DNA from 3 places in the Micromonospora sp. URMC 103 genome. Region 2 is predicted to be linked to each of the others. Evidence: riboswitches for the same ligand, from Rfam matches in the RefSeq annotation. Region 2 holds a riboswitch; each other region holds the start of a gene.
What was found. A riboswitch is a leader RNA that binds a small molecule or an ion and turns the genes downstream of it on or off. The one in region 2 is predicted to bind cyclic di-AMP.
Positions count from the first base shown of each region.

Region 1: it holds a riboswitch for cyclic di-AMP, as region 2 does, so the genes downstream of both, ACSNOA_RS25285 (coiled-coil domain-containing protein) here and ACSNOA_RS02055 (NlpC/P60 family protein) in region 2, are expected to answer to the same signal.
Region 3: it holds a riboswitch for cyclic di-AMP, as region 2 does, so the genes downstream of both, ACSNOA_RS14460 (transglycosylase family protein) here and ACSNOA_RS02055 (NlpC/P60 family protein) in region 2, are expected to answer to the same signal.

Region 1 covers NZ_JBPQTR010000005.1:2,608,189-2,619,000, reverse strand. The annotation lists gene surE (5'/3'-nucleotidase SurE) at 1-408, opposite strand, end outside; gene ACSNOA_RS25300 (PfkB family carbohydrate kinase) at 405-1,385, opposite strand; gene ACSNOA_RS25295 (SRPBCC family protein) at 1,557-2,027, shown strand; gene ACSNOA_RS25290 (hypothetical protein) at 2,061-2,579, opposite strand; gene ACSNOA_RS25285 (coiled-coil domain-containing protein) at 2,718-3,785, opposite strand; cyclic di-AMP (ydaO/yuaA leader) riboswitch at 3,790-3,921, opposite strand; gene ACSNOA_RS25280 (cation diffusion facilitator family transporter) at 4,060-4,974, opposite strand; gene ACSNOA_RS25275 (HelD family protein) at 5,081-7,198, opposite strand; gene ACSNOA_RS25270 (alpha/beta fold hydrolase) at 7,323-8,261, opposite strand; gene ACSNOA_RS25265 (carbonic anhydrase) at 8,407-9,105, shown strand; gene ACSNOA_RS25260 (hypothetical protein) at 9,196-9,525, opposite strand; gene ACSNOA_RS25255 (DUF3145 domain-containing protein) at 9,844-10,335, shown strand; gene ACSNOA_RS25250 (glycoside hydrolase family 3 protein) at 10,481-10,812, shown strand, end outside.
Region 2 covers NZ_JBPQTR010000003.1:348,877-355,436, reverse strand. The annotation lists gene ACSNOA_RS02065 (NlpC/P60 family protein) at 1-634, shown strand, start outside; gene ACSNOA_RS02060 (N-acetylmuramoyl-L-alanine amidase) at 699-2,720, opposite strand; cyclic di-AMP (ydaO/yuaA leader) riboswitch at 2,965-3,099, shown strand; gene ACSNOA_RS02055 (NlpC/P60 family protein) at 3,112-4,152, shown strand; gene dcd (dCTP deaminase) at 4,211-4,789, opposite strand; gene ACSNOA_RS02045 (pyridoxamine 5'-phosphate oxidase family protein) at 4,868-5,419, shown strand; gene ACSNOA_RS02040 (zinc metalloprotease) at 5,496-6,476, opposite strand.
Region 3 covers NZ_JBPQTR010000005.1:254,203-265,014, reverse strand. The annotation lists gene ACSNOA_RS14490 (response regulator transcription factor) at 1-631, shown strand, start outside; gene ACSNOA_RS14485 (SDR family oxidoreductase) at 749-1,576, shown strand; gene ACSNOA_RS14480 (SEC-C metal-binding domain-containing protein) at 1,653-2,705, shown strand; gene ACSNOA_RS14475 (AfsR/SARP family transcriptional regulator) at 2,734-2,934, opposite strand; gene ACSNOA_RS14470 (aldo/keto reductase) at 3,231-4,067, shown strand; gene ACSNOA_RS14465 (hypothetical protein) at 4,087-4,671, opposite strand; gene ACSNOA_RS14460 (transglycosylase family protein) at 5,074-5,751, opposite strand; cyclic di-AMP (ydaO/yuaA leader) riboswitch at 5,750-5,935, opposite strand; gene ACSNOA_RS14455 (hypothetical protein) at 6,831-7,169, shown strand; gene ACSNOA_RS14450 (putative quinol monooxygenase) at 7,407-7,739, shown strand; gene ACSNOA_RS14445 (FUSC family protein) at 7,810-10,032, shown strand; gene ACSNOA_RS14440 (TetR/AcrR family transcriptional regulator) at 9,968-10,573, opposite strand; gene ACSNOA_RS14435 (SRPBCC family protein) at 10,563-10,812, opposite strand, start outside.

The DNA of each region.
Region 1 (10,812 bases), on a different contig from region 2:
GAGCGAGACCGCCATGGCGCGGCAGCCGTTCGCGGCGCCTGTGAAGGCGGCGCCCACGGTGCCGGAGTGCAGGACGGCGCGGCCGGCGTTCGCGCCCCGGTTCACGCCGGAGAGCACCACGGACGGGGGCGGCCCGAACGCGCCGTGCACCGCGATGAGCGTGATGAAGCCGGGCGAGCCGCCGACGCCGTACGCGGGCACGCCCGGCAGGTCGGGCAGCGGGTGGTCGCGGACCACGACGTGCCCCTCCCGCTCGACCGCCGTCATGGCCGCGCTCATGCCGCTCGCCTCCTCGAGCGGGGCCGCCACGACCACGTCCAGCCCCCGGTCGACCGCCGCGCGGGCCAGCGCCTGGATGCCGGGCGCGCCGATCCCGTCGTCGTTGGTCACCAGCACGCGCACGGTCATCGCTCGGCCGCCCGGCCAGCCAGCTCGTCCGGGGTGGTGCGTTCCTGCGGCCGCGCGTCGGCGGGAACCAGCCGCACCCGGTCGACGAGACCGGCGATCGAGTCCGAGCGTCCGGTGCCGAGACCGTGCCGGGTGACGTTCAGCGCCCCCGCCGCCGCACCGGTCCGGATCGCGGTCCGCAGGTCGCCGCCGGCGGCCACCACGGCGGCGACCCCCGCCGTCATCGAGTCGCCCGCCCCCCGCGGGTCGGCCGCCTGGAGGCGGGGCATCTCGACCTCGAACACCTCGCCGTCGACCAGCGCCAGCGCCGGCCGGTCGGCCCGGCTCACCACCACGCTCTCGGCGCCCGCGGCGTGGAGGTCGTACATGGCCCGGGAGAGCTGGTCCTCGTCCTCGCCGGCAGCGCGACCGTCGCGGATCAGCTCCTCGTGGCTGACCTTGAGGAAGAACACCCCGCCGTCGAGTACGGCGGTGAGGTGCTCACCGGAGAGGTCGACGACCACCCGGCCGCCGTTGGCGCCGAGGTCGGCCGCGAAGCGCCGGTAGAGGTCGGGTGGGACGAGCGCGGGGTCGTTCGGTCCGCTGAGGACGCTGACGGGTGCGCGCAGCCCCTCACCGAGAGCGAGGTTGTACAGCTCGTCGAGCTCGTGCCGGCTCAGGGGCTGGCCGGGCACGTCGACGATCTCCTGCCGGGAGCCCTCGCGCCGGTCGTGGACGTACCCGCCGCTGCCGCCGGAGTCGCGGACCACCACCTTGAGGTCCACCCCCTCGCTCACCAGCAGCGGCTCGAGCACCTGACCGATCTCGCCACCGAGAGCCGTGCAGAGCACCACCTCGCCGCCGAGGGAAATGATCATCCGGGCCTGCCACACGCCCTGGCCGCCGGGGTGCAGGTGGATCTCCGGCTGTCCGGTGGGCTGGTCCACCGTCACCGTGAGCAGCGGTGTGGGGGCGAAGACCATCACGTGCCCGCTCATCCGCCGTACCCGCCTGTCGTTCCGCTCGTTCGTCGCCGCGTCATCGCGCCAGTGTGCCCGGCCAGGTGACGGTCGCGCGGCAGGTAACGAAAACATCGGTGAATGTCGGGGGCATTGCGAGCGCGGCCCGCGTACGCGACGATCGGGCGACCGACGGCGGCAGGAGACGGTGTGCTCAGGCGCGATTCCTTCACGTACACCGTCCAGGCGCGCTGCACGCCAGCCGACGCCGCCGCGCTGCTCGGCGACCTGAGCCGGCAGGGCGAGCTGCACCCGTTCATCGTCCGGGTCCGCCGGCTTCCGACGCGGCCCGGGGCGCACGCCAGCTACGCCATCAGCGACCGGCTCCCGGCCGGCCCGGTGCGGCTGCGCACGACCTATCGGGCCGACGTGTTGATCAGCACGCCGGAGGAGATCGTCACGGTGGCCCGGCAGTGGCCGGCCACGACCGTACGCAACCACACCCGGCTGCGCGCCGAGCCGGGCGGCCTGGTCCGGGTCGACGTCGAGATCACCCTGGCCGCGCCGGCGCCGCTGTTCCCGTACGCCTTCCGGCAGGCCCGGGCCGCGCACCTCGCGCTCGCCACGCGGCTCGCTGCCGTGCTCGATCACGACCCGGACGACCCGACCCCGCCGGAGTGACCCGGCCGGCGCACGGGACGCCCGGGCGCCGTTTCAGGCCGCGCCGCGTCCGGCGGATGCGGGTGTCCGGCGTGTACCGCCCGGCGTGGCCCGGCGCAGCCGTCCCCACGGCTTGTAGGTGGACAGCACGGTCGCGACGACCATCAGGCTGGTCGACACGGCGGGCGCGATCACGAGGTCGGCCCGGTCCTCGGGCGGCAGGGCGGCGCCGAGATCTCCCGCGGCGCGCAGGTTCGGCGTGAGGAGGAACAGCACGAGCAGGACCATCACCGTCGTGATGACCAGCTTGACCAGCACCCAGCGGTGGCGGAGCAGCCCCCACGGCGTGAGCAGCGCGCTCGCCACACCGACCACCCACGTGAGCACGCTGAGCGGCGCGAACAGCGTCGTGCCGACGAGCGCCGCGACGGGGTAGACCACGGCGGGATCGGCACCGCGCAGCACGGCGATGCTGAGCGTGAGCAGCACCAGGTCGGTGCCGAGCCACCCGAGGGAGGTGACCAGGTGCAGGGTGAGCAACGCCTTGCGGGTGGTGGGTCTGGTCCGGGTCATGCCCCGATGCTGCCGGCCGGCGCGCCCCGGATCGTCCGGCGGCGGACGACACCGCTCCTACGTCCCGTGACGTACCGGAGGGGGCGGGGGCGCGTACGCGGGTGGCCCGCCACACGGCGGACCACCCGGGAAGCGAGGTCAGTACACCGAGAGGTGCACGTGGTTGGTGTGGTCGCTGGACGGGTCGCCGCCCGCACCGCTGTACGACTTCCACCCGCTGCTGGGCAGCCAGATCTGCCGGTACCAGATCACGTAGAGCACGGCGAGCCGGTCGGAGTTGCGGATGAAGTACGCGGCCAGGTTGTTGCCGTACGTCTTGTCCCCGCCGGTGGCGTCGCCGCCGAACCCGTTCTTCTGCGCCGCGAAGTCGCAGGCGCGGCCCTTGGGATGCTCGCCGGAGCCGCCGTTGCGGTGGCAGGAGACGTACCGGGTGAACCCGGCGGCCTTGGCCTGGTTGAGCGCGTGCAGCATGCGGGGGGTGATGCACCCGTCCGCCGGTGTGGGGTCGTTGACGCTGCACGACTCGGACGGCCACGAGCCGTCGGAGTTGCGCGGCGCCGGTGCGGCGTTCGCCGTGGAGGTGCCCCGGTTGGAGCCGCCGGAGGCTGCGGCCGCGGAGGCGTTGGCGACCTCGAGGGCGCGCTCGGCCTGCTCCTTGCGCTTGGCCATCACAGCGACCTGCCGGCGCTGCTCGGTGATCTCCCGGTCGAGCGCGGCCCGGGTGCTGTTGACCTCGTCGCGGGTGTCCCGCAGATCCCGTAGCGCCCGGTCCTCCTTGGCGGCGACCACCTCGAGTTCCGCGGCGCGGTCGAGGAAGCCGTCCGGCGTGTTGCTGTTGAGCAGCGCCGACACGGTGCTGAGCCGGCCCGTGCGGTAGGCCACCTCGGCGATCTCGCCGACCTTGCCGCTGCGCTCGGCCAGCTCGGCCTCGGTGGTCTTGAGCTGGGTGGTGAGCTGCTTCTGCCGCGCCACCGAGCGGGCGAGGGCGCTCTTCGCGTCCAGCCAGCCCTTGCTGGCCGCCTCGAGTTGGGCGCGCAGGCTGGGGGTGCCGCCCTCCGGGTCCTGGCCGGGGGCCGCCGCGGGTAGGGCGGCCGGGAGAGCGGCCGCCGCGGCGCTCGGGGTGATCGCGACGCAGAGGGCGAGCGTCGCGGCGATGAGGGCCGCCATCCGGGCGGCGTGTCGTCGTACGGGTGCCACTGCTGGCATGCACATGTCCTTCCGTCAGCCGCCGACCGGGTTAGCTGACGGGTTCGGGACGGAAGATCCCTACCGCTGACGCGGATGCACCCCACGAACGTGGTTCCCCGGCTCGCCCTTCCGGGCGATTAGGCGACGACCGCCGCCGGCACCGGTGGGTGCCGCCTGGCGGAGGCCGGGACAGAGCCTACCGGGACAGGTGGGGCGGACGCAGCAGTTGTGACTGTGTGTGCCCATGTGGTGACGTGGACGTTCGGTCGTCCGGTCGGAAAGCCGTCAACGGCTACCACTCGACCGGGCCGCAGGCCCCCGGGGCGGCCCCGGGCTCGATCTGCAGCGTGGCGTGCTCGATGTGGAAGTCCTCGTGCAGGGCGCTCCGCGCGGCGGCGAGCACCGCGCCGACCTCGGCGTCAGGCGCCATCGTGAGGTGGGCGGAGGCCACCTCCATGCCCGAGGTGAGCGTCCAGACGTGCAGGTCGTGGACGCCGGCCACGCCGGGCACCGCGGCCAGCCGATCGTGCACCGCGGTCACCTGGAGGTGCTCCGGCGCGGCCTGCACCAGGATCCGCACCGCGGCCCGCCCGAGCCGCCACGTCCGGGGGAGGATGAACACGCCGATGGCGACGGCGACCACCGGGTCCGCCCACCACCAGTCGGTCACCGCGATGAGCGCCGCCGCGCCGATCACGCCGAGCGAGCCGAGCAGGTCGCCCAGCACCTCGACGTACGCCCCCTGCACGTTGATGCTCTCCCGCGCGCCCGAGCGCAGCAGCGCGAACGCGCCCACGTTGGCGAGCAGGCCGAGGACGGCGACGGCGAGCATGGGGCCGGCCAGCACCTCCGGCGGGTCGCCGAACCGGCCGACCGCCTCGACCACGACGTAGACGGCGACGCCGGAGAGCAGCACCGCGTTGCCGAGCGCGGCGAGCACCTCGAGGCGGTAGAGGCCGAAGGTGCGTTGCGGATCCTGGCTGGCCCGCCGGCTGGCGGTGATCGCTGCGAGGGCCATGCCGATGCCGAGCACGTCGGTGAACATGTGCCCGGCGTCGGAGAGCAGGGCCAGCGAGCCGGTGCGGAACGCGGCCACCGCCTCGACCACCATGAGCCCGGCGAGCAGGCCGAACGCGGCCCAGAGGCGGCCACGGTGGTGCTCGGCGGCGTTCGCCACCGACCCCCCGTGGTCATGACCTGCGCCCACCGACTCACCCTTCCGCCGCCGCTCCGGACCGGTCAAATATATGCTCACATAGCTATGTGTGCAACTGTCGGGTCGGAATCCCGCCCACTCGCGGGCGGGCGCTCCGTCAGCCGGTCGGCTCGATCGTGGTGAGCCGCTGCGTGGCCCGGGAGAGCGCCACGTACAACGTCCGTACCCCGGAACCCGCGTCGGCGCGGATCTCGCCTGGTGCGATCAGCACCACCCCGTCGTACTCCATACCCTTCGCCTCCAGGCTGGTCACCACCTGGAGCCGGGGCGCGCCGAGGGCGCCGAGCCAACCGGCCACCTCGCCCCGCCGCGGAGCCGGAGTGATCACCCCGACCGTCCCCTCCACCTCGCCGAGCAGCGCCGTCACGGCCGTCACGGTGGTCGTCTCCAGCTCCGCGGCGGGCACCGTGAGCTCCACGGGGTCGACCCCGGTCGTGCGGACGGCGGTGGGCAGCGGCAGGTCCGGGTCGATCCGGCGGATCTCGGCCGCCGCCACGGCGAAGATCTCGGCCGAGTTGCGGTAGTTCGTGGTGAGGGTGAAGTGGTGCCGGCGCCGGCGGCCCAGCGCCTGGTCCCGGGCCCGGGTCAGCTCCGCCGGGTCGCCGGTCCACGCCGTCTGCGCCGGATCGCCCACCACCGTCCAGGACGCCAGCCGTCCGCGCCGCCCGATCATCCGCCACTGCATCGGCGAGACGTCCTGCGACTCGTCGACCACGACGTGCGCGTACTCCCGGTAGTCCGCCGGGCGCTCGCGGGCCGCCTCGCGGGCGGCGCGCTGCCGGTCGGAGGACGTGCTCAGCTCACGGACGCCGCCCGCGAGCTGGAACGGGTCCCGCTTCGGCCGGGCCGGCTGCACCGGCTTGCCCAGCAGCGCGTCCAGCTCGTCCAGCAGCGCGATGTCGGCGATGGTGAGCCCGTCCGTGTCCAACGTCCGGTACGCGGCCTCCAACAGCCGGATCTCGGCGCCGGGAAGCAGGCCCCCGGCGTACCGGCGCAGCCGCTCCGGACGGGCCAGCCAGCCCAGCACGTGCCGCGGGTGCAGCCGCGGCCACCAGGCCTTGAGGAACTCCCGGAACTCGGGCCGGTCGACGATCTCGTCCTCGAAGACGCGCTGCTCCGGCAGGCGGCCGATGCCCAGCCGGCGGGCCTGCGCCCAGAGCGCCGCGAGGACGCCGTCGAAGCCGGCCCGGCGCGCCTCGTTGCGGCGGGCACCGCGCGGCAGCGCCCGATCCCGGATCGCGTCCAGCTCCCGCCGGTCCAGCCGCAGCAACTCGCCCCGGTAGAGCAGCCGCAACTCCGTCGGGCCGTCCGGCACCGCGTCGCGTGCCGCCCGTTCCAGCACCCGGCGCATGCGCAGCGACCCCTTCACGGCGGCCACCTCGGGCGGGTCGGTGCGGGTGGCGCTCATCCCCGGAAAGAGCGTGCCGAGCGAGTGCAGGGTGGCCGTGTCCTCGCCGAGGGAGGGCAGCACCGAGGCGATGTACTCGACGAAGACCGAGGACGGGCCGACCACGAGGATGCCGCCGCCGGCGTAGCGGCTGCGGTCGGAGTAGAGCAGGTACGCGGCGCGGTGCAGCGCCACGGCCGTCTTGCCGGTGCCGGGGCCGCCGGAGACGATCGTCACCCCCGAGCCGGGGGAGCGGATGGCCTCGTCCTGCTCCCGCTGGATCGTGGCCACGATGTCGCGCATGCCCCGGCCGGTCGCCCGGGAGAGCGTGGCGAGCAGCGCGCCGTCCCCGACCACCGCCATGTCCGGTGGGGCGGCGCCCGGGTCGAGCAGGTCGTCCTCGATCCGGGTGACCCGCTCGCCGCTGGACTGGATCATCCGGCGGCGCACCACGCCGAGCGGCTGCGCGGGCGTGGCCTGGTAGAACGCGGCGGCGGCCGGGGCGCGCCAGTCCACCACCAGCGTCGTCGCGTCCTCGTCCCGGATGCCGAGCCGCCCCACGTGCAGCACCTGACGGTCGCGCAGGTCGAGCCGGCCGAAAACCAGCCCCTCGTGTTCGGCGTCGAGGAGGTGCCGCCGCTGCGCCGCGTGGAAGACCATGGCGTCCCGCTCGACCAGCGCCCCGAAGTTGCCGACCCGGGCCAGCCGGTAGCCCTCCTTCTCCGCGCGGACCGCCGACCGCCGCAGCTCGGCGAGTCGGGCGTACACCCGGTCGAGATGCCGCTGCTCGACGGCGATCTCCTGCGCCAGGGTGGTCTGGTCGGTCACGCGCGCTCCTGAGTCCCGTCGGCGGCGGGCACCGCGGTACGCCGCGGGCCGCGCGCCGGGCCAACCGCACGAGGGTACGGCCCCGGCCGGCCGCACCGCCTCCGAGGTGCGACGGAGCGCGTCGTCAGGCCCCGGCCGCGGGCGCGACCCGCCCGGGCGGCAGGGGCCGGCCCCGCACCTGACCGAGCACCGCGAGCAGGGCGGCGTTCACCTCGTCGGGCCGCTCCATCATGAGCATGTGCCCCGCACCGGGGCAGACGGTCAGGTCGGTGGCCGGCAGCGCGGCGGCGATCGACTCGGCGCACGGCGGCGGGGTGAGTCGGTCCCGGTCGCCGACGAGCGCGGCGGCCGGCAGGTCGGCCAGCTCCGCCAGGGTCTCCAGCCGGTGCTGCGCGCCGAAGGAGGCCCGGAAGCCGCCGATCGAGCGGAGCGAGGCGCGGGCCACCGCCGAGGTGACGAGGCGGATGTCGGTCGGGTCGCAGTGATCGCCGAAGAGGAGCCAGCGGATGCTCGGCCGCAGCGCTCGCAGCAGCGCCCGGGGCGGCCGCCACGACCCGCAGCGGGCCAGGACCCCGGCGCCCGTGGTCTCGGCGAGCCGGATGAGCCGGGCGATGCGCGGTGTGAGCCCGTAGGCGGTGTGGGTGTGCCCCTCGGCCGTCGTGGACACGAACACCAGGCCGGCCACCCGCGTCGCGAAGTGCTCGGGGTGCCGGTGGGCGTACTCCATGATCGTCATGCCGCCCATCGAGTGCCCCACGAGGACCACCCGCCCGGTCGGCGCGACCTCGTCGACCACCGCCGCGAGGTCGTCCCCGAGCTGGGCCAGGGTCGCCGTGCGCAGCGGCATGCAGCTGGACCGGCCGTGCCCGCGGGCGTCGTACGCCACCAGCCGCACCGACGTGCCGACCGCCTCCCGCACCGCGGTGAGCTGCCGGTGCCAGCTCCGCGCGTCGAGCGTCCAGCCGTGCAGGAGGATCGCCGTGACCTCGGCGTCGACCGGGCCGGTCGACTCGACGTGCAGGCGCACGCCGTCGGGGAGGAGGACCTCCGACTGATCCGTCATCGTCACCTCCCCAGGCCGCCCGGAACCGTGCACCGGGATACCCGGTGGTAACACCGGCTACCCGCCATGACACCACGCCAACCGCCGCGGTGAGAAGATTCCCAACCTCCCGCGCGGGCCCGCGACGGCCGCCAGGCTGGTGGGCATGGACGCGCCGGGGGAGATTGGGGGAAGGCGCGACGGCGGGACCGGCGGCCGGCGGGCCGGGGCGCTGTCGGGCGGGCGACCCGCGGGCGGCACGCCCCGCGCCGCGCTCGCCGAGCTGCTCGCCGGCAACCGGCGCTTCCTGAGTGGCCAGCCCATCCACGGTCACGACGTGACGGCCGCCGCGGCGAGCGCCTCCGGCGAGCAGCAGCCGTACGCGGTCGTCCTGGGCTGCATCGACTCCCGGGTGCCGCTGGAGGCGATCTTCGACCAGACCTTCGGCTCGATCTGCGTGATCCGCACCGGCGGGCACGTGCTCGACCGGGCGGTACGCGGCTCGATCGAGTACGTCGTCGGTGAGCTGGGCGTACCGCTGGTCCTGGTGCTGGGCCACGAGCGGTGCGGCGCCGTGGCGGCGACGGTGGCGGCGCTGCGCGAGGGCCGCCGGCCGGCCGGCTCGCTGGCCCACCTCGTCGATGAGATCACGCCGGCTGTGTTGGAGGTCGGTGTGGACGACCCGCAGGTGCATCCGCTGGCGATCCGCCGCCACGTGCTGCGGACGGTCGCGGCGCTGCGCGCCGACGACCTGCTCGCCGCCCCGGTCGCCAGCGGCCGGGTGGACGTGGTCGGCGCCCTCTACGACCTGGCCACCGGCCAGGTGACCCCCCTGTCCCCGGACCCGCCCCGCCCGTCCGCGTGATCATGAGGTGTGCGGCCGGTTCGGTGTGGAGACGCAGAACCGCCCGTCGGGGAGTCCCGACGGGCGGTTCGCGATGTGCTTCGGGGAGGCTCAGGCCTCGAAGACGCCGGCCTCGACCAGGCGCTTCTCGGTCGCGTCCCAGCCGTCGCCGGGGTGCGCCTCGGCCAGAACGTTGAGCTCGGCCCGGATCTTGGCGGCGTGACCCGCGGCGGCCAGCGTCCGGATCTCCTCGACGAAGGCCTCGGAGTCGGTGCGCAGGTGCGCGGTCTTGCCGTTGGTCAGGTTCCGCACGTAGGCGTGCTTGCCGCCGTTGAGCGGGATGAGGTACTTGAACTCGCCCAGCACGCTGAGGGCGCCACCCTGGCCAGCCTGGCCGGCCCGGACGGACGCGCGCGCGGTCTTAGAGGTGTTGCTCGCCACGGAGGTACTCCTTGCAAGACGTACGGGAGGACTGGACGTCCGGGGGCTGTGCGGGCGACACCGGATGGATGGGCCCGCGAAAGACGTGCGCGGCACAAGCCGCCGATGGAACTGTACACGAACACGATCCCTGACTGGTCATCGCGCCGTCAGGGGTTCCAACCGCCGCCACCCGTACGGCTATTCCGGCGACTTCCCGTCGGCAATTTTCCGATTCTCTGGCGCACCATCCGTCACAGCAGTCATCATGTGTACCAGGAACCACTCGGTGGATCGAGGTCGTAGGGGAAGACGCACCTCGCTCTCCGGGAGGTCACCGTGCCAACGCGTGGCGTCGTATACGTCCACTCGACCCCGCTCGCCGTGTGCTCGCACGTCGAGTGGGCGATCGCGCGCGTCCTCGCCGCGCCGGTCAACCTGCAGTGGACCGCACAGCCCGTCGACCCCGGCGCCCGCCGGGCCGAATGCGGGTGGACCGGCCGTCCGGGAACGGGCGCCGAACTGGCTGCTGCCCTCCGGCAGTGGCCCATGCTGCGTTTCGAGGTGACCGAGGAGCCAAGCCCGGGCGCCGACGGCGAGCGGTTCATGCACGTCCCGGGGCGGGGTCTGTTCCGGGCCACGGTCGGCGCGGCCGGTGACATCCAGCTCGGCGAGGACCGGCTCCGCAGCATCCTGGCGACCGCCCGGGCCCCCGAGGCGATCGCGCACGCCCTCGACAAGGCGCTCGGCACGGCGTGGGACGCCGAGTTGGAGCCCTACCGGTACGCCGGCGACGGCGCGCCGGTGACGCTGCTCACCCGGGTCGGCTGACCGGGCCGCCCTCGCCGGTCAGCGCGCGGGGCAACCCGGACGCGGCGCGGCAGGTGGGACGGCCCACCACCGGGCGGCGGCGCGCGGAGCGACGCCGTCCGGGTGAGCGAGGTCAAGTTGCCCCGATACGCGGTGAACTGGTGGGATAGGCGGCGTGTCGATTCGCCCGCGTCGCGCCGCCGTCGCCGTCGCCGCCCTGACCGCACTGCTCGCCTCCGGCTGTTCGGGGAGCGAGCCGGAACGGCCCGGTCCGGCACCCTCCGCGTCCACCACGACGCCCGCGCCGACGCCGAGCGCCACACCGTCGGACGACCCGGCCGCCCGCGCCGCCGCCCTCGTGGGCACGCTCGCCGACGAGGACCTGGTCGGCCAGGTGCTGATGCCGTACGCCTACGGCAGCGCGGCGACCACCGTGTCGCCCGGCTCGGCGGCCGGCAACCGGGCCCTCGCGGGCGTGGACACCCCCGCCGAGATGAT
Region 2 (6,560 bases):
GCTGCTGGTCAGCGCCAAGCCGGACACCCTCACCGAGCAGCTCACCATCCTCGACCGCCTGGCGAAGCAGGAGCACAAGGAGGTCGAGGGTGTGCTCAAGGTCCGGGCCAAGTACGACGGTGAGAAGCAGCGGCTCGACGCGCTGATCGCGACGCAGACCAAGCAGCAGAACGACCTGGCGGCGAAGAAGAAGAAGATCGACGCCGAGATCAAGCGGCTGGAGAAGCTGCTGCCGGTGACCACGGTCAAGACGGAAGGGTGCCCGACCATCAGCGGTGTGGTCAGCGCGGCGGCCCGCACCGCCATCCGGACCGCCTGCGGCAAGATCGGGAAGCCGTACGTCTGGGGTGCCACCGGTCCGAACTCGTTCGACTGCTCCGGTCTCACCCAGTACGCCTACAAGGCCGCGGGCATCTCCCTCACCCACTTCACGGGTGCGCAGTGGAACGAGGGCAAGTCCATCCCCCGCTCCGAGGCGCGCCCCGGTGACCTGGTCTTCTTCTTCAGCGACCTGCACCATGTCGGCCTCTACCTCGGCAACGACAAGATGGTGCACGCGCCACGGGCCGGCAAACCGGTCCAGGTGGCGAGCATCAACTACATGCCGGTCGCCGGCTTCCGCCGGCCCAGCTGATCCCACCGCGTACGACGAGGGCCCCCGGTCGACCGACCGGGGGCCCTCGCGTTTCCGGCTGCGGCTACCGGGGCGCCCCGATCGGGGACGGCAGCACCAGCACGTCGTCGAGGTTCACGTACATGATCCGGTGACCGAACTGCACCTGCACGTACTTCAGGTCGCCCCGAATGACGGTCCAGTCGCCGGGTGACGAGCCGTCGAAGGTGCTGGCCTGGTAGTACTCGCTGGGCAGGATGCCGCCCACCGCGTACCGCTGGCCGGCCGCGAACGTGTACTGCAACGGCGAGATCGTCTGGTACGGCACGCCGGCCGGGTACGCGTCCTGCTCCGGGTACGCCCGACCGTAGACCGGGATCGTCGCGCGGCCCGGCTTCGGCGTGACCACGAGACCGGTGGCCCACTTCGCGGTGGGGGCGGAGGCCGGGTTGTGGAACCACGCCTTCTGGCCGAGGTACCAGATCGCCGTCCAGTCGCCGCGCACCTCGGCGACCGCGTACGTCTGCCCGGCCGAGGCGCGGGCGCCGTGGTCGGAGATGTACATGGTGTCGGGCGAGCCGTCGGGGCGGAGGCCGCGGTCGTTGACCAGCGGCGCGTCCTCGCTGGGCGCGCTGTGCAGGATCACGGCCGAGGAGCCGCGCAGGGGGCAGGGCTCGGCCGGCGGCACCGGGTCGGGCAGGTCCGGCGGCTGCTGGTTGCAGCCGTAGAACGCCGGCCGGTTGGCGGCGAAGTCCGGGTCGATGGTGACGAGACCGGTCCGCTTCGTGCCGGTGGTCCGGAACGGGGCCTTGAGCAGGTCGAAGTAGTGCGACCAGTCCCAGTACGGGCCCGTGTCCCAGTGCATGCCCTCGACGTTGGCCGCGATCGTGCCGGGAACGTTGTCGTGGCCGATGATGTGCTGCCGGTCCAGCGGGATGTTCAACTTGTGCGCCAGGTACCCGACGAGCTTGGCCGAGGACCGGTACATCGCCTCGGTGTACCAGGTGCCGAGGCCCGCGAAGCCCTCGTGCTCGATGCCGACCGACTTCGTGTTGACGTACCAGTTGCCGGCCTGCCAGCCGACGTCCTTGGTCTTGATGTGCTGGGCCACGTGGCCGTCGGCCGACCGCAGCGTGTAGTGCCAGCCCAGGTAGTCGGCCTGCTTCACGAGGTCGACGCTGCGGTCGTAGTACTCCTCGGTGTCGTGGATGACGATGTACTCGATCTTCTGCTGGGCCGGCCGGTTGGCGAGGTCGTGGTTGCCGTAGTCGCCGGCGCCGGGGCCGTACTTCTCGTACGGGGCCGGAACCCACTCGCAGCCGAGCCCGACGGGGCACTCCAGCCCGTCCGGCCGCTCCGTCCGGCGCAGCCCGAGGCGGTGCAGCGCGTCCTGCTTCGGGGTGACCGCGCGGGCCGCGAGGGTGACCTGCTGGCCGTCGTCGGTCTGCCGGCTGGCGCCGGCCCGGATCTGGGCGTACACCTCGTCGGCGAAAGCCGCCGCGGTGTCCTCGGCGTCCGCGCCCGAGTAGCGGGCCACCGCGCCGTACCAGGCGCCGGGGTCGGTGCCGGCGCCGACCGGGCCGCCCAGTTCCTTCTGGTACGCGGCCAGCAGCGCGGCGCCACCGCGGATGTTGGCGGCCGGGTCGCTGCGCAGCACGTCGGGGGAGGCGCCGGTGAGCGTGGCGGCGGCCTGGAGCGTTCGGAGCGCCGCGTTCGGCAGGGCGCTCGCCCTCGACGCGGCCGGTGCGGCCAGGGTCAGCGGCCGGGACTCGTCACCGCGAGGGTCCTCGCCGGCGTCGACGTGCCCGCTGCCGGGCAGGCTCGCGACGTGGGCGGCGTCGGTGAGGTGCAGCGGACCGTAGCCGCCGCTCGTGCTGGGTGTGCCGGCGTGGGTGTCCCACCTGGACTCCAGGTAGGAGACGCCGAGCAGGACGCTCTCCGGCACGCCGTACTCGGCGGCCGCGCCGGCGTACTGCTGCTGGCGGTCCCCGGTCGCTGCGCCGGGACCGGCGGTGAGCGGCGCGGCGCCGGCGGGACCGCCGGTGAGCGGCACGGCCACCGCGGCGGCCACCGCGGCGGCGAGCAGGGCTCGCCTGCTCCTCGACATGGCTGATCGATGCATGGATACCCCCGGATCGGACGGGTGAGGATGTGGTCACCTTCGCCCCGCCGCCCCCGCGCGGTCAATACCTTTCCATCTCTCGGCATGTTTGGAAGAAAACCTTCGGTAGGCGTCCGCTCCGCTCTTCGGTACGGAGTGTCACGGCCCGACGGGTTGCGGATGGATAACGGCCCTCTCTACTCTGGTCAATCGTCGGCCGGCAGCAGGTCCGCCCAACCCGGGCGGTAACGGTCCGACACCGCCGAGTCGCTCACGAGCGAGCCGGGGACCCAGGTTTCCGGGGTGAATCCGCAGTCACTGCGGTAGGGCGAACCCTTCCCGCCCGAACCCGTCAGCTAACCCGGTAGGCGGTAGGGAAGAAGGAGTACGGAGCCCGGTGGCCCACCATGCCCCGCGGCCTCCGTCCGGACGGCCGGCTCCCGCCGGCCCGACGACGGTTGCGCCGCGTTCACGCTGGTCCCGTTTCACCACCGCCCTCGCCGCCCTGATCGGCGTCGCCGTCGTCCTGACCGGCGGCGCCACCGCGGCACACGCCGACCCGTCGGTCGCCGAGATCGAGCGCCAGATCGACGAGGACTGGAACAAGCTCGAACCCGTCATCGAGAAGCACAACGCCACGCGTCAGGACCTGGCCGCCAAGCGCCGGGAGGCCGACGCGCTGGCCGCCCGGATCAAGCCGCTGCAGCGGCGGGTCGACGAGGCCATGGACAAGGTCAGCGCGCTGGCCGTCCGGGCGTACAAGGGTGAGACGGTCTCCACCGTCAACGCCGTGCTCGGCAGCCGGACCCCCGGCGAGGTGGTCGGCCAGCTCGAGATGCTCGACCGGTTCGCCCACAACCAGCAGCAGGACGTCCAGCAGGTGGTCGAGCTGCGGGACGAGCTGGCCCGGCAGAAGGCCCCGCTGGACGAGATGGTCTCGCGGCTCGCCGTCACCGAGGCGCAGCTGGCGGCCAAGAAGAAGCAGATCAACGCCGAGATCGACCGGCTCCAGAAGCTGCGGATCAAGGTGTACGGCAACGGCGGCGGCGGGCCACTGCGCCCGGCGCCCTGCCCGGCCACCTACCCGGGTGGGGCCGCCGGTGTGGCGGTCAAGTTCGCCTGCGCCCAGATCGGCAAGCCGTACGTCTGGGGCGCCGAGGGCCCCAACTCGTACGACTGCTCGGGGCTCATGCTCGCCGCCTGGAAGAAGGCCGGGGTGTCCCTGCCGCACAACGCGGCGCAGCAGAGCCGGGTGACCAAGGACGTGAGCCGCGGCGAGCTGCGACCGGGCGACCTCGTCTTCTACTACAGCGACATCCACCACGTCGGCATGTACGTGGGTGGCGGCTGGGTGGTGCACGCCTCGCAGGCGGGCCAGCCGGTCAAGATGAAGAAGGTCGACGACGGGCCGATCCACAGCTACGGCCGGCCGGGCTGACCGACGTACGCGAAAGAGGGCCCGCTCCGACTTCGGAGCGGGCCCTCTTTCGTGGTGGTCAGCGGGTTGGCCAGGTGCGCCAGTTCTGCCAGGACCGGCTCGGGGTCGGGCCGCGCTGCCCCTGGTAGCGCGAGCCGTAGACGGCCGACCCGTACGGGTGCTCGGCCGGCGACGAGAGTCGGAAGATGCAGAGCTGGCCGATCTTCATCCCCGGCCAGAGCGTGATCGGCAGGTTGGCCACGTTCGACAGCTCCAGCGTCACGTGGCCGGAGAAGCCGGGGTCGATGAAGCCGGCCGTCGAGTGGGTGAGCAGCCCGAGCCGCCCCAGGCTGGACTTCCCCTCCAGCCGACCGGCGAGCTGGTCGCCCAGCGAGATCACCTCGAGCGTGGAGGCCAGCACGAACTCGCCCGGGTGCAGCACGAACGGCTCGCCGTCGGGCACCTCGACCACGGAGGTCAGGTCGTCCTGCTGCACGGCCGGATCGATGTGCGTGTAGAGGTGGTTGTTGAACACCCGGAAGAGGCGGTCGAGACGGACGTCGATGCTCGACGGTTGCACCAGGGTGGGCTCGAACGGCTCCAGCCCGAGCGTGCCGGCCTTGATCTCGGAGACCAGGTCGCGGTCGGAGAGCAGCATCGCACCACCATAGCGAGGCTCCTGCGTGACCTGCGCGTCGCCGTCGCCTCTCGTACATTTGTTCGATAGAATGCCGGCATGGCTTCCTGGTCCGAATTCGCCGCTGACGAGCCCCGGCTCGCCGACGGGATCCGCGTTCTCATGCAGCAGTACGGCCCGGGCTTCGGCTACCTGGCCACGGTCCGCGCCGACGGTGGCCCCCGGGTGCACCCGGTCTCGCCGGTGATCACCGACGAGGGGCTCTTCTGCTTCATCATCGACTCGCCCAAGCGGCGTGACCTGGAACGGGACGGGCGCTACGCGCTGCACTCCTTCCCGCCGGAGGAGAGCGACGACGAGGCGTACGTGGCCGGCCACGCCCGCCCGGTCACCGACCAGGCGCGGGTGGCCCGGTTGGCGGCGTGCGCCGGGGCCGCGCCGCAGGTCGACTGGCGGTTGTTCGAGTTCACGGTCGACGTGGCCATGCTGGCCCGGCGCGACTCGGGCAGCGCCGGCGGGCCCGGCGAGGAGCGGGGCCGCCCCGCCGTGCAGGTCTGGCTCGACCCGCGTGCCGCCGATCCGACGCCGGTCGTCCCGCGGTCCCGGCCGGCCCGCCGCGGTCGCCGCGACGCGCACCGCTCGGCCGCCTGAAAGACGCTCCTGGGGAGGAGAGACACCGGTGCCGGCCCCCTCGCCACGGGGCCGGCACCGGTGGTACGTGTGGGCGCTACGCGGCCCGATAGGCGTTCCACGCGGTCAGCATGCGGCTCGCCTGCCCCGGCGTGAACTGGTACATGCACGAGTCGTAGCTGTAGTCCATGAAGTTCGTGATCGGGTCCAGGCCGGCGGCCGCGCAGGTGTCCCGTCCGGTCGGGCACTCGTACGCCGGAGTCGCCTCGGCCGGGGTGTCCCCGACACCGTCGCCCGAGTTCGAGCAACCGCCCTGGAAGGTGTGGTAAAGGTTCAGCCAGTGGCCGACCTCGTGGGTGGCGGTGTCGCCCTGGTTGTAGTTGGCCTCGCTGCCGCCCGGCAGCGACTCGTTGAGCACCACCACGCCGTCCATGCTGTTCAGCCGTCGCTCTGGGAAGGTCGCCCAGCCGAGCAGGCCCGGGGTCACGTCACCCAGGTAGAGGTTCAGGGTGTTCTTGCCGCCCTCGCGGAGCGTCGACTTCATGGTGCGCTCGGCCGAGGAACCCTCGATGATCGGGTACCAGGCCGGGTTCGTCACTCGGTTGATCTTCGTGAGCTGGAAGGCGAAGGCCGTGGCCGCGCCACCGGTCCCGCCGCTGTAGGCCTGATTCAGCACCGAGATCTGGTTGGTGATCATCGAGTCCGGGATGTTGCCCCCGGCTCGCGTGCTGTTCTCCTGGACCACGTGCACGACCACCGGGATGGTGACGCTGGCCAGCGGGGCGACGGCGTCCGCACGGCGGTTGGCCCGCTCACGCAGCGCCGCGGCCAGGTCGGCCTCGCGCTCCTTCACCTGTGCGGCGTTCAGCTCGTTGGGTTCGTGCTTGGCGGCGCCACCCGCCTTGACCCGGGCATCCGCGTGGACGTCCGCCGGCTCGGCGCAGCTGCCACCCGGGGCGGCGGAGAAGGCCGAGGCCGCCGGCACGACGCCCACCGCAGCGGTGCTGAGCAGCAGCGCGAGGGTCGTCGACGCGACGCCGGCGGTGCGCCGGGTCAGCAGGTTGGGACGAAGCCCCATTGGCTTACCTCTTTCTCGCAGCGCGACAGGGGGTGTGTCACGCCGTGGTCGTGAAACGTGTGGCAGACGTTACAACCGATCGAA
Region 3 (10,812 bases), on a different contig from region 2:
CGACCAGCGGCTCGTCCGCGCCGGTTTGCGCATGCTCTGCGACTCCGCGCCCGACATGACGGTGGTCGGGGAGGCGGAGAACGGACAGCAGGCGATCCGGCTTGCTGAGCAGGCGGCGCCGGACGTGGTGCTCATGGACCTGCGGATGCCGCTCGTGGACGGGACGGCCGCGACCGCGCGGATACACGCTCACCGTCCCGCCGTCCGGGTCGTGGTGCTCACCACCTTCGACGACGACGACCATCTCTTCCCCGCGCTCGCCGCCGGGGCCTGCGGATTCCTGGTCAAGGACGCCTCCCCCGACGAGCTGCTGGCGGCGATCCGCACGGCGGCGGCCGGTGAGACCCCGTACAGCCCGGGGGTGCTGCGCCGCCTCGTCGACCAGGCGGTCCGGGCCCGGGTCGGCGAGGCGCCCGTCGCGTCCCTGCCGCGGACGCTGACGGCCCGGGAGCGGGACGTGCTGGCGCTGGTCGGCGCGGGGTTCTCCAACCGGGAGATCGCCGAGCGGCTGCACCTGGGGGTGACCACGGTCAAGACGCACGTCACGAGCCTGCTCGCCAAGACCGGCACGGGAAACCGCATCCGCCTGGCGCTGCTGGCCGCGCAGTCCGGCCTTGTCGTCGAGGAGTGACGTCGGGGCGGATACCCGACGTAGCTGATTGGCGACAGCCCGTATCGCTTCACCCGGACCGTCGGCGGTGACACGCTGCTTCCGTTGTGTCACTGTCGCGATGGGACGGTCGAGGGCATGAGCAGACGTTGGTTGGTCACGGGTTGTTCGAGCGGACTCGGTCGGGCCCTCGCGGCCCGCCTCGCCGCCGAGGGAGAACGGGTGGTGGCGACGGCCCGACGGCCGGAGGCCCTCACCGAGCTGGCGGCCCGCTATCCCGGCACGGTGGTGACCGCGGCGCTGGACGTGACGGACCCGGCCCAGTGTCGGGCCGCCGTCGAACGGGCCGTGGCCGCCTTCGGCGGCATCGACGTCCTCGTCAACAACGCCGCCTACGGCCAGTTCGGCACCTTCGAGGAGGTCACCGACGCGGACCTGGCCGCGCAGTTCGACACCAACGTCTTCGGGCCGTGGCGACTCACGCGCGCCGTGCTCCCGCTGTGGCGCGCCCAGCGCCACGGGCACGCGGTCTTCGTCAGCTCCGTCGCCGGCGTCGTCCCCTTTCCGGGGCTCGCCGCGTACACCGCGAGCAAGTTCGCGGTGGAGGGGGCGGCCGAGTCGCTCGCCGCCGAGGCGGCGCACCTCGGCGTGAAGGTGACCATCCTCCAGCCGGGCGGCTTCGCGACCGGTTACAGCGCCAACCTGGCCATGCCGGAGACCCGGATCGAGGACTACTCCCCGATCAGCGAGGGCATGCTCGGCGCGCTGCGAGGTATGAACGCCAACGCGGAGGTCAATCCTCCCGAGCTCTTCGCCGACGTGGTCTGGCGGCTCGGCGGGATGGAGTCCCCGCCGCTGCGCCTACCCGTGGGCCCCGACTCGGAGGCCTTCCTCGAGCCCGCGTACGACGCCCGGCGCAGCGAGTACGACCAGGTCGTGAAGGCCGGGCACCACACCCTCGCGTGACCGGGTCGGCGGCGTGAGACGGGCGTAACACGTGATCAGCCGGTGTTCCGGGCGAGCCCCGACGTACCGTGAGATCGTGCCGACGAAAGACGTGATCACCAGCGCCGACCTCGCCGAAATCCGCCGCTCGGCGCTCGGGGCGGCCAACCCGCTCGGCGTGGCCGCCGAGCTGGCCGACGCGGTGGAGCAGGGCCGGCTCGCGGAGCCGGGTGACGCCGGGGACGCGCTGACCCTGGCCGCGGAGATCGCCGAGGTCCGGACGCGGCTCGACGCCGCACTGCGGTACGCCGACCGCGCCGTGGCCGCGTACCCGTCCGGGGACGACCCCCGGGCCGGCTTCGCCCGCGCGCTGCGCGCCCGGATCCTGTTCCGCACGGGCGGCCGCGACGACGAGGCGATGGCGGACCTCACGGCGCTCCGGCCGCTGCTGGTCGAACAGCCCGACGCGCCCGCGTACGTGAGCGCGGCGCTGGACGCCGGCGGCCGGTCGGCGACCGCCGAGGAATGGCTGAGCGAGGCCGTCGACACGCTGCTCGGCCAGCGCGAAACGGCCGCCGGGGAGCCGGCGGAGGCGGTGTCCACCGCCGGTCACGAAGCGGTGGAGGTCGGCCCGCCCGAGGCCCCCGGTGTCCTGTTCTTCCTGCTCCAGCAGCGGCACCGGGTCCGGCGCGACCTGAACCTGCCGCACGACCGCACCGACGACCTCGCCGACCGGGTGGAGAGTCAGCTGCTGCGCCGGGCCCAGCAGCAGCAGACCGCCGAACCCGACCTGCTGTTCTTCCCGCAGGCCGAGTTCGACCGGCTGCTCGCCGACCAGGCGGGCCTCACCGAGGCGTACGGGCCGGACTGGGACGCGCACCGCGCCCGGCTGGAGAAGGAGCTGGTGCGCCTCGCGGGAACCGGCCCGGCCGGGCTGCACGTGCTCCGCGCGTCGGTGAACGGGCTGACCGGGTACGCCGGCCGCCAGGGCGGCGACCCCGCCGAGCCGCAGGTCCGGGCCGGGTACGTACGCGAGTTGGAGGCCCGACCCGACGCGCGGGTCGCCTGGCCTCCGGAGCGCAACGACGCGTGCTGGTGCGGCTCGGGCCTCAAGTACAAGAAGTGCTGCCTGCCGCGCTCCCGTAGCTGACGGCCGCCCGGGCCGGTCCGGGCGGCCGTCAGCGGCGGGCCGGCGCACGGCGCTCCCGGGCCGGCTCCAGCAGGCGGCGCAGGTGGGACACGTACGCCTGGAGGGAGGCGATCGCCCGGGGCGGCGCCTCGCCGCGCCACGCGTCGTGGATCATCCGGTCGACGGGCACGACCTCGCCGCGGGCCGACAGCAGCAGCGCGAGCACCGCACGTTGGCGGGGACCGCCCAGGTCGACGGCGGCACCCGTGTCGATCTCGACCTCGAGGGGACCGAGCCCCGCAGCAGCATGACGCGCACGATCGTATCGGTGGCACGCCCTGTCGGGACGCGTTCTCCCAGGTGGCGGTCGTCGACGTCACGGCGGCGCCGCGTCCGGTGGCGAGGACCGTCACGATGCGGCCCGGCCGGGCCGGCCCTGCGGGTAGGGTCACGGGGCCGGCGGCGACCCGACGCCGCCGGGCCGGGCGCCGACCCGGCGACGCGGCCCGGGGGCCGGGCCCCCGGTCGAGGAGAGGCAGACCGACGATGGCGATTCCCAGCCTGACGGCCGCCGACGGCACCGTCCTGCCAGCGATCGGGTTGGGCACGTACCGGCTCAAGGGGTCCGACGGGGTCGACGCGGTCACCCACGCGATCCGGGCCGGCTACCGGTTGCTCGACTCCGCCGTGAACTACGAGAACGAGGGCGCGGTGGGTCGGGCCGCCCGCGCCGAGGGCGGCGTGCGGGACGAACTGGTGGTCACCTCCAAGCTCCCGGGACGCCACCACCGGTACGCCGAGGCGCTCACCACGATCGAGGAGAGCGTCTACCGCACCGGGCTCGAACGGATCGACCTGTACCTGATCCACTGGCCGAACCCGAGGGTCGACCTGTACGTGGAGGCGTGGAAGGCGTTGATCGAGGCGCGGGAGCGTGGCCTCGTCCGGCACATCGGCCTGTCCAACTTCCTGCCCGAGCACGTGGACCGGCTGGTGTCCGAGACCGGTGTCGCACCGGTGGTCAACCAGATCGAGGTGCACCCGTACTTCCCGCAGCAGGAGGCCATCGACTACCACCGCGAGCACGGCATCCTCGTCCAGGGCTGGAGTCCCCTCGGCCGGGGCAACGACCTCCAGGAGAACCCGGTCGTCGCGGAGGTCGCGGCCGCGCACGGCGTCACCCCGGCGCAGGCGATCCTGGCCTGGCACGTGGCCCGCCAGGTGATCCCGCTGCCGAAGGCCGCGTCCCCGCAGCGGCAGCGGGAGAACCTCGACGTCTTCGACATCACGCTCACCGACGCCGAGGTCGATGCCATCACGGCGCTCGGCCGCCCCGACGGGCGCCTGGCGGATCAGGACCCGGCGGTGTACGAGGAGTTCTGAGCGTCCGTGCCGCGCCCTCTCAGGCGGGGCCGGGCGCGGGCTCCGCGCGGAACACGATCGTCACGCTGAACGTGGTGCCGTCGACCTGGTACGCGTAGCAGCCCGGGCCCGCCACCGTCGTGGTGCCCGGCAGGTCGCTGTCGGTGTGGGTCAGGAGCGCGTAGTGCCCGCCGTCGCGCGGCTCGCCCGTGTACGCGAACCGGGCGCTCGCGCTCCCCGGCCCGTCGATCCGCGCCGCACGCACGAGCACCGGCCCCTGGTAGCCCTCGGCGATCCACCGCACCTTCTTCTCGTACGTGCCGTCGCGCTGGCGGTCGGCGTCGCGCAGGCCCAGCACCGCGCCACCTCCGAAGTAGTCGGCCACGGGGTACACGGGCCCGGGGCCGAGCACCCGGACGGCCTGGTCCGGCCGGGACCAGGGACGCGCCTCACTGGTCGGGCAGGCGCCGCCGGCGCCCGCGTCGGGAAGCCGTAGCGGCGGGGCGGCGAACGCGGACGGCGATCCCGGAGCGGCCGCGGGAGGAACGTCGCGCGCCGAGCCGTCGCAGGCGGCCGACACCGGCAGGAGTGCGGCGACGGTGGCCGCCCGGAGCGCTTTCGTCACCGTTCCAGTGTCGACCATCGATGGATGCGCGCGCGACCCCGCTACGGACCGGGTACTGACTGCCTCCGCTGAACGACCCCGCGGGGCGGGCAACCTACACCGTCCTGTCACAGCGGTGCGGTGTGGTACGACTGCGGAAAGGTGGTCGGAACCGGTAGAAACGGGCGGGTCGATGACGAGTGGGGCAGCCGCGGAGCGCCCGCTCTCGTCCTGGCCGGGATCGCGGTGGCCGGCGCCGCGCACTCCCGCGGACGCCCACCGGAGCCGCCCGCGCCCCCGCGCTAGCCGGGACGTGTCGCGGACGACGCGGCCGAGGGTCCAGCGACGGCGCCGGGCACCCACCGGTGGTGGGTGCCCGGACGCACGCTGGTACGCCACCGGCGATCACCGGCGCGAGGTGGATCAGAGGCCGAGGCGCTGCCCCGGGAAGATGAGGCCCGGGTCGTCGCCGACCACGCGCCTGTTGCGCTCGTACAGGGCGTGCCAGCCGCCGGAGACGTCCTGCGCCTCGGCGATCCGCGACAGGGTGTCGCCCGCCTTGACCACGTAGGTGTCGCCGCTGGCCGGTACCGTGGTGCGCCGCTCGGTCCGGGTGGTGGACTTCTCCGTGCGAGCCGTCGACCTGCTGCCGCCGGACGAGCGCTCGCTCCCGCCCGTGGACTTCGACGAGGAGCCGGTCGACTTCGACGAGGAGCCGGTGGACTTCGACGAGGTCGAGCCACCCTTCTTGCCGCAGGTCGGCCAGGCGCCGATGCCCTGGCCGTCGAGCACCTTCTCGGCGATGGCGATCTGCTCGCCGCGGCTCGCGAGGTCGGCGCGGGCGGCGTACCTGGTGCCGCCGTAGCCCTTCCAGGTGCTCTGGGAGAACTGGAGGCCACCGTAGTAGCCGTTGCCGGTGTTGATGTGCCAGTTGCCACCGGACTCGCACTGGGCGATGGCGTCCCAGTTGACCGCGGCCTGGGCGGGCGCCGCCGCGCCGAACACGGCGACGGCGCCGGTTACCGCACCGGCGGCGAGGGTGCCGACGGCGACGCGACGGGTGCTGACGGCACGGTGGCGGGCGTTGTACGAAGATGTCATGGATGTCCTCCACGCCGGCGAGGTGAGCTGTCGGGTTCGGGCTGAGGTGCCCGGCCGCCCTGGGCGGCTTCACCCCGAGGTGCCGCAGCGCGGAATCGCTGGGCGCCGGAGAACGGTGGGTCCCCCGCTCCTGCCTGGGTGACGAGTGCCGGCGACCGGCGGCAGGATTTGGCGTTACCGGTCGCGGTGTCCGCGTTGGCGGACCTGACCGACGTTAGGCACCGTTCGGGGGGATCGCCCACTTCGTGTGAAGTTGTTCACCGGCTCACGCGGGGCGCCCCGGTGTCGAGTTGCGACCGTGGCGGAAGCGTGCGATACGGCGCGCGCGACGGACCGATGTGGACGAAGCGGAGCACACTCGGGCGAGCCTTCTCGCCTGGGCCGGGGCCCCTGTTTCCCCAGCTCGGCGTCCCGACCGACGTGGTCGGCATCGGCCTGGACGGGCTGGATCCGCCCCTGTCGAGCTGCCCCGGTTCTGGGGCGGCACGGACGTCCGTCGGGGCGGCCATTCGGAAGCTTGATCGACTTCCTGTCTCTGAAGCCTGATCGACTCCATATCGCCGATGTGGCGGGGTCCGGGTGAGCGGGATGCCGCCAGCTCGGCGATCTGGTGCGGATCATGTCGACCGGTCGGGGCTCATCGTCCGCAGGGTCACCGTGGGGCACCGGCCGCCGGCACGGCCGCACCCGTGCGCGGCGCGGGGGCGCTCTGGCACCCATCGCCCTCGTGGCGCCGGGCTGGACGGCGGCACCGTCACCCCGCGGCGCCGGACTGGGCGTTCGGCATCGCCACCCGCGCCGCCGGGCTGGACGGCGGGCACCGTCAGCTCCCGCGGCGACCCGGGCGGTCCGACATCGAAATCGGACCGCGGAGGGCGGTCGCGGGAGCGCGGATGACGGCGCCCGCGCTGTGGTGACGACCGTGACACCCGGCCGCACAGCAGGTGAGCCGGGTCGCCCCGTCGGCAAGAATCCAGGACGGGAACTCTCCGACGGCCGATGTCGCCCGGTGGCCGGGGGTTTACCCGGGGGGCACAGCGGTGAAGGTAGGGCGGCACAGGAACCGAGGGGGGAGAACCATGTCCGAAACAGACCGTACCGAGGGCGTCACAGATCGTCCCGAGGGGGTGGCCGACCCGCTGCTGTGGAAGCTCGCGGTGGGAGTGGCCGACGCGCACGAGCCCGACGGCGAGGGGGGCTGCCGGAACCTGCTCTGCGCGGGCGAGCCCTGGCCGTGCACGGCGTGGAACAACGCGCAGCGGGCCCTGCGCGCGGCACAGGGCGAGAGCGCCGATACGCCTCCGGCGCCGGCCGAGCAGTCGACCGGCTGGTCCGGTGCCCCGGTGGTGCCGGCGGCCCGACGCGCCACCGCGCAGCCGGCGCAGCGTGGAACGGGAGCGACCGCGTCCGCGGCGTGACCGCCCGGTAGGACGACACGAGGCCGGGCCGGGCTGCGGACCGATCGGCGACGCCGGAGCTGAGCGGCGCTGACGACCCGTGGCCCGGCCGGGGCGCGCCACGGCAGGCGGAATTCGGCGTGCGCTCACCGGCACGGCCCTCTCCGGCCGGACCGCACGCGGTCCACCCGACGACTACCGTGGACGCCGTCCGGCGCCCCGGTCGGGGGGCGCCCCAGCGGTGTCCGGAGGAACCAGATGATCTTCATTACCGCCAAGTTCCGGGTGCTGCCCGAGCACGCCGACCGGTGGCCGGAGATCGCCGCCGAGTTCACCCGGGCCACCCGGGACGAGCCGGGCTGCCTGTGGTTCGACTGGTCTCGCAGCATCGACGACCCGACGGAGTACGTGCTGGTCGAGGCGTTCCGCGACGGGGACGCCGGCGCGGCGCACGTGCAGTCCGCGCACTTCACCACCGCCCAGCGCACCCTTCCGCAGTACCTGGCCGAGACGCCCCGCATCGTCAACGTGACGGTCCCGCAGGACGACTGGTCGGAGCTGGGCGAGATGGCCGTGCCCGACCGGGGGTAGCCGCCGGGATTGTCCCGAAGCCGTCCCGCGCCCCGCTGCGGGGAGGAAGAATGACCCGGGGATGAGGTGCGTGCGACGGGGGTCCAGCGTGCTCGGAACCGGCCTCCTGGCGTGGGTGCGGCACCGTGACCCGGGGTACGTGGTCCTGCGGCGCGCCGTACGGCTGACCCTCGTCGCCTCGGCCGTCTTCTACGGCGGTCGCTACGGCGTCGGCGACGCGACCCTGGCCACGTACGGGCTCTTCGGCGCGATCGCGATGGGCGCGTTCGCACAGGTGCCGGGCTCCGCCCGCAAGCGTGCCGGAATCCTGGTGGCGGCGCTGCCGGTGGCCTGGTCGCTCGTCGTGGCGGGCACCCTGCTCGCGGGGAACACCTGGGCTGCCACCGCCGGCATGCTCGTCATCGGGTTCGCCGTGGCGTTCGCCGGCGTCGGAGGGCCACGCCTGATCGGCCTGGTCGGCGCTCTGCAGCTCTTCTACATCCTCGCCTGTTTCCCGCCGTACCAGCCGGAGACGCTCCCGCAGCGACTGATCGGCATGACGCTCGGCGTCGTGCTGCTCGCCGCCGCCGAGATGCTGGTGTGGCCCGACCCGCCGCCCGTGCCCTACCGGCAGCGGTTGGCGGACGCCGCGGACCACCTCGCGGTGTTCCTCGACCTGACGGCGGCGACCGTGTGTGGCCAGCGCGATCCGCACGAGTGGGAGGCCGGGCACGCCGCGGCTTCCGAGGCGGTGGCCCGGCTGCGGCTGGCCGACCTGCCGCCGGAGCAGCGGCCGACCGCCGCCGACGTCGAGGACCGGGCGCTGCGCGCGTGCGTGGCGTCGATGCAGGTGCTTCTCATCAAGACCGCACGGCTGGCGGCGAAGACGCCACCACCGGGGCCCAGCCCCGACGTGGCGGCGCGGCTGCTCACGGGCTGCGCCGGCACGACGCGGGCGGCGGGCCGCGCCCTGCGTCACGGCGCACCCGCCGTGACGCTCGACGGCCTGGACGCGCTGATCGCCGCGTCCGAACGGGCCGAGCCCAGAGTTCCGACGGCGCGGGACGGCACCGTCCTCGTACCGCAACTGTGTCTGGACGCGGCCACCCTGAGCGTCGCCGAGCAGGTGCGGATCCTCGCCATCTCCGCGCGGGTGGCCGCCGGGGCGCCGGCCGGGCGCGAAGACGCCGCGGCGGGGGCCTACCAGGACCTGTTCGCCAACCGGCGGCGCGACCCGTGGACGCTGTACTGGCAGCAGTTCCGGGCACATCTGACGATCCGGTCCGCGCCGTTCCAGTCGGCGCTGCGGCTGGCGGTGGCCCTGGCCGTCGCGCGCGCGGTCGCCGGGGCCCTGTCGCTCATGCACGGGTTCTGGGTGCTGCTCGCCACCCTCACCGTCCTGCGCACCTCGGCCGTCGACACCCGCACCGCGCTGCGGCCCGCCGTGCTCGGCACGATCGCCGGCGCCGTCGCCAGCGGCCTGCTGATGCTGTTCGCCAACCGGTCGATCATCTACGTCGTCGCGCTGCCGGTCACCATGGTGCTGGCCTTCACCGTGGGGCGGCTGCTCGGGCCGGCGTGGGCGCAGGCCGCCTTCACGTTGCTGCTCACGTTCGTGTTCGCGCAGCTCGCCCCCGGCGGGTTGCAGCTCGCCGAGGCCCGCTTGGTCAACGTCCTGCTCGGCGGTGCGGTCGGCGTCCTCGCGGGCGTGCTCATGTGGCCGCGCGGCACGCGGCGCGAGCTGCGGCACAACGCCGCCGCGGCGCTCCGGGCCAGCGGCGAGGTGGTCGTGGGCGTCGTCGAGGCGGCGCTCGGGGGTGAGCGACCGGACGGCGCCCTGGAGCGGGGCCGCCGGGCGGTCGTGCTGGCGGACGCCTCCTACGCCCAGTACCACGGCGAACGTCCGGACCCGAGGACCAGCCGGGTCGACTGGCCCTCGGTGCTGGCCGCGGGACACCACGCCCTGCAGGGCGCGGAGTCGACGCTGTACCGGAACCCGCCCGGATGCCTGGCCGGCTGGCCCGAGGCGGCGGCGCAGTTGCGCGGCGTCGTCGGGCGGTTGCGGTCGGCGTACGACCGCGCCGCGGAGCAGGTGGTCCGCGGCGACGTCCCGGAGCCGGGGCTCACGCCCGTGCACTGCGTCGACGAGCTGGGCGCGATCCGTCCGATACTCGGCGAGCGCGGGCGCGGGCCTTCGATGCGGCACCTCGCGGAGATCCAGATGTTCCTCGCGAACTGCACGGACGGCCTCACGCGGCTCCGGCCGCCGGCGCCCCTGCGGCCGGAGGTCGCCCGTCGGGGCAGCGGGCCGTGACGAGCCTCGCGAACAGGTCGGCGGCGTCGTCGAGAAGGTCCCGGTCGCCGGTGACGAGCAGGTCGAGCAGCAGGCCGCGGGTCGCGGCGAGGCCGAGCCGGGCGCGGCGGCGGGCGTCCGCCTCGTCGAACCCGAGCCGCACGAACAGGTCCTCCACGGGGCCGGTCCAGGCGGCGATGACCGATGCCCGGAACGGCTCGGTCCAGGTCCGGTCGAAGAGCGCGTGCGCGTAGATCTCGAAGAAGAGCCGTTCGGCCGCCGCCAACTCCGGATCGGCCAGCCGACGCCAGAACCGCCGGCTCACCTCGACGGGATCGTCGGACACGGCGGCGAGCGACACGAGCGCCGCCCGCTGCTCCTCCTCTACGCGCCGGACGACCTCGGCGAGCAGCCCCTCGCGGCTGCCGAAGTGGTAGATCAGCATCCGGTGGCTGGTGCCGGCGCCCGCGGCGATCTCGCGCAGGCTGCGTTCGCTGAACCCGTTTCCCGCGAGGAAGTCGAGGCACCGGTCGAGCAACGCCGCGCGGGCGTCAGCGGCCACCGGGCGCCGCTCCCGCACCCGGCGTCGGGCTTCCGGCCTCGGCGGCCGCCTTGAGACCGGCCGCCTCCATCCGCACGTACCGCCGGGTCTTCGCCCCGATCAGCAACGCGACCACGCCGGCGAGGACGCCGGTCTGCCGGATGCCGATGCTGATCCGGGTCGTGCCGTCGGCCTCGGCCGTCACCCGGTGGTACCCCACGGTGTGCACCCCCGGGGCGTGGGCCTCCCAGGCGTACGAG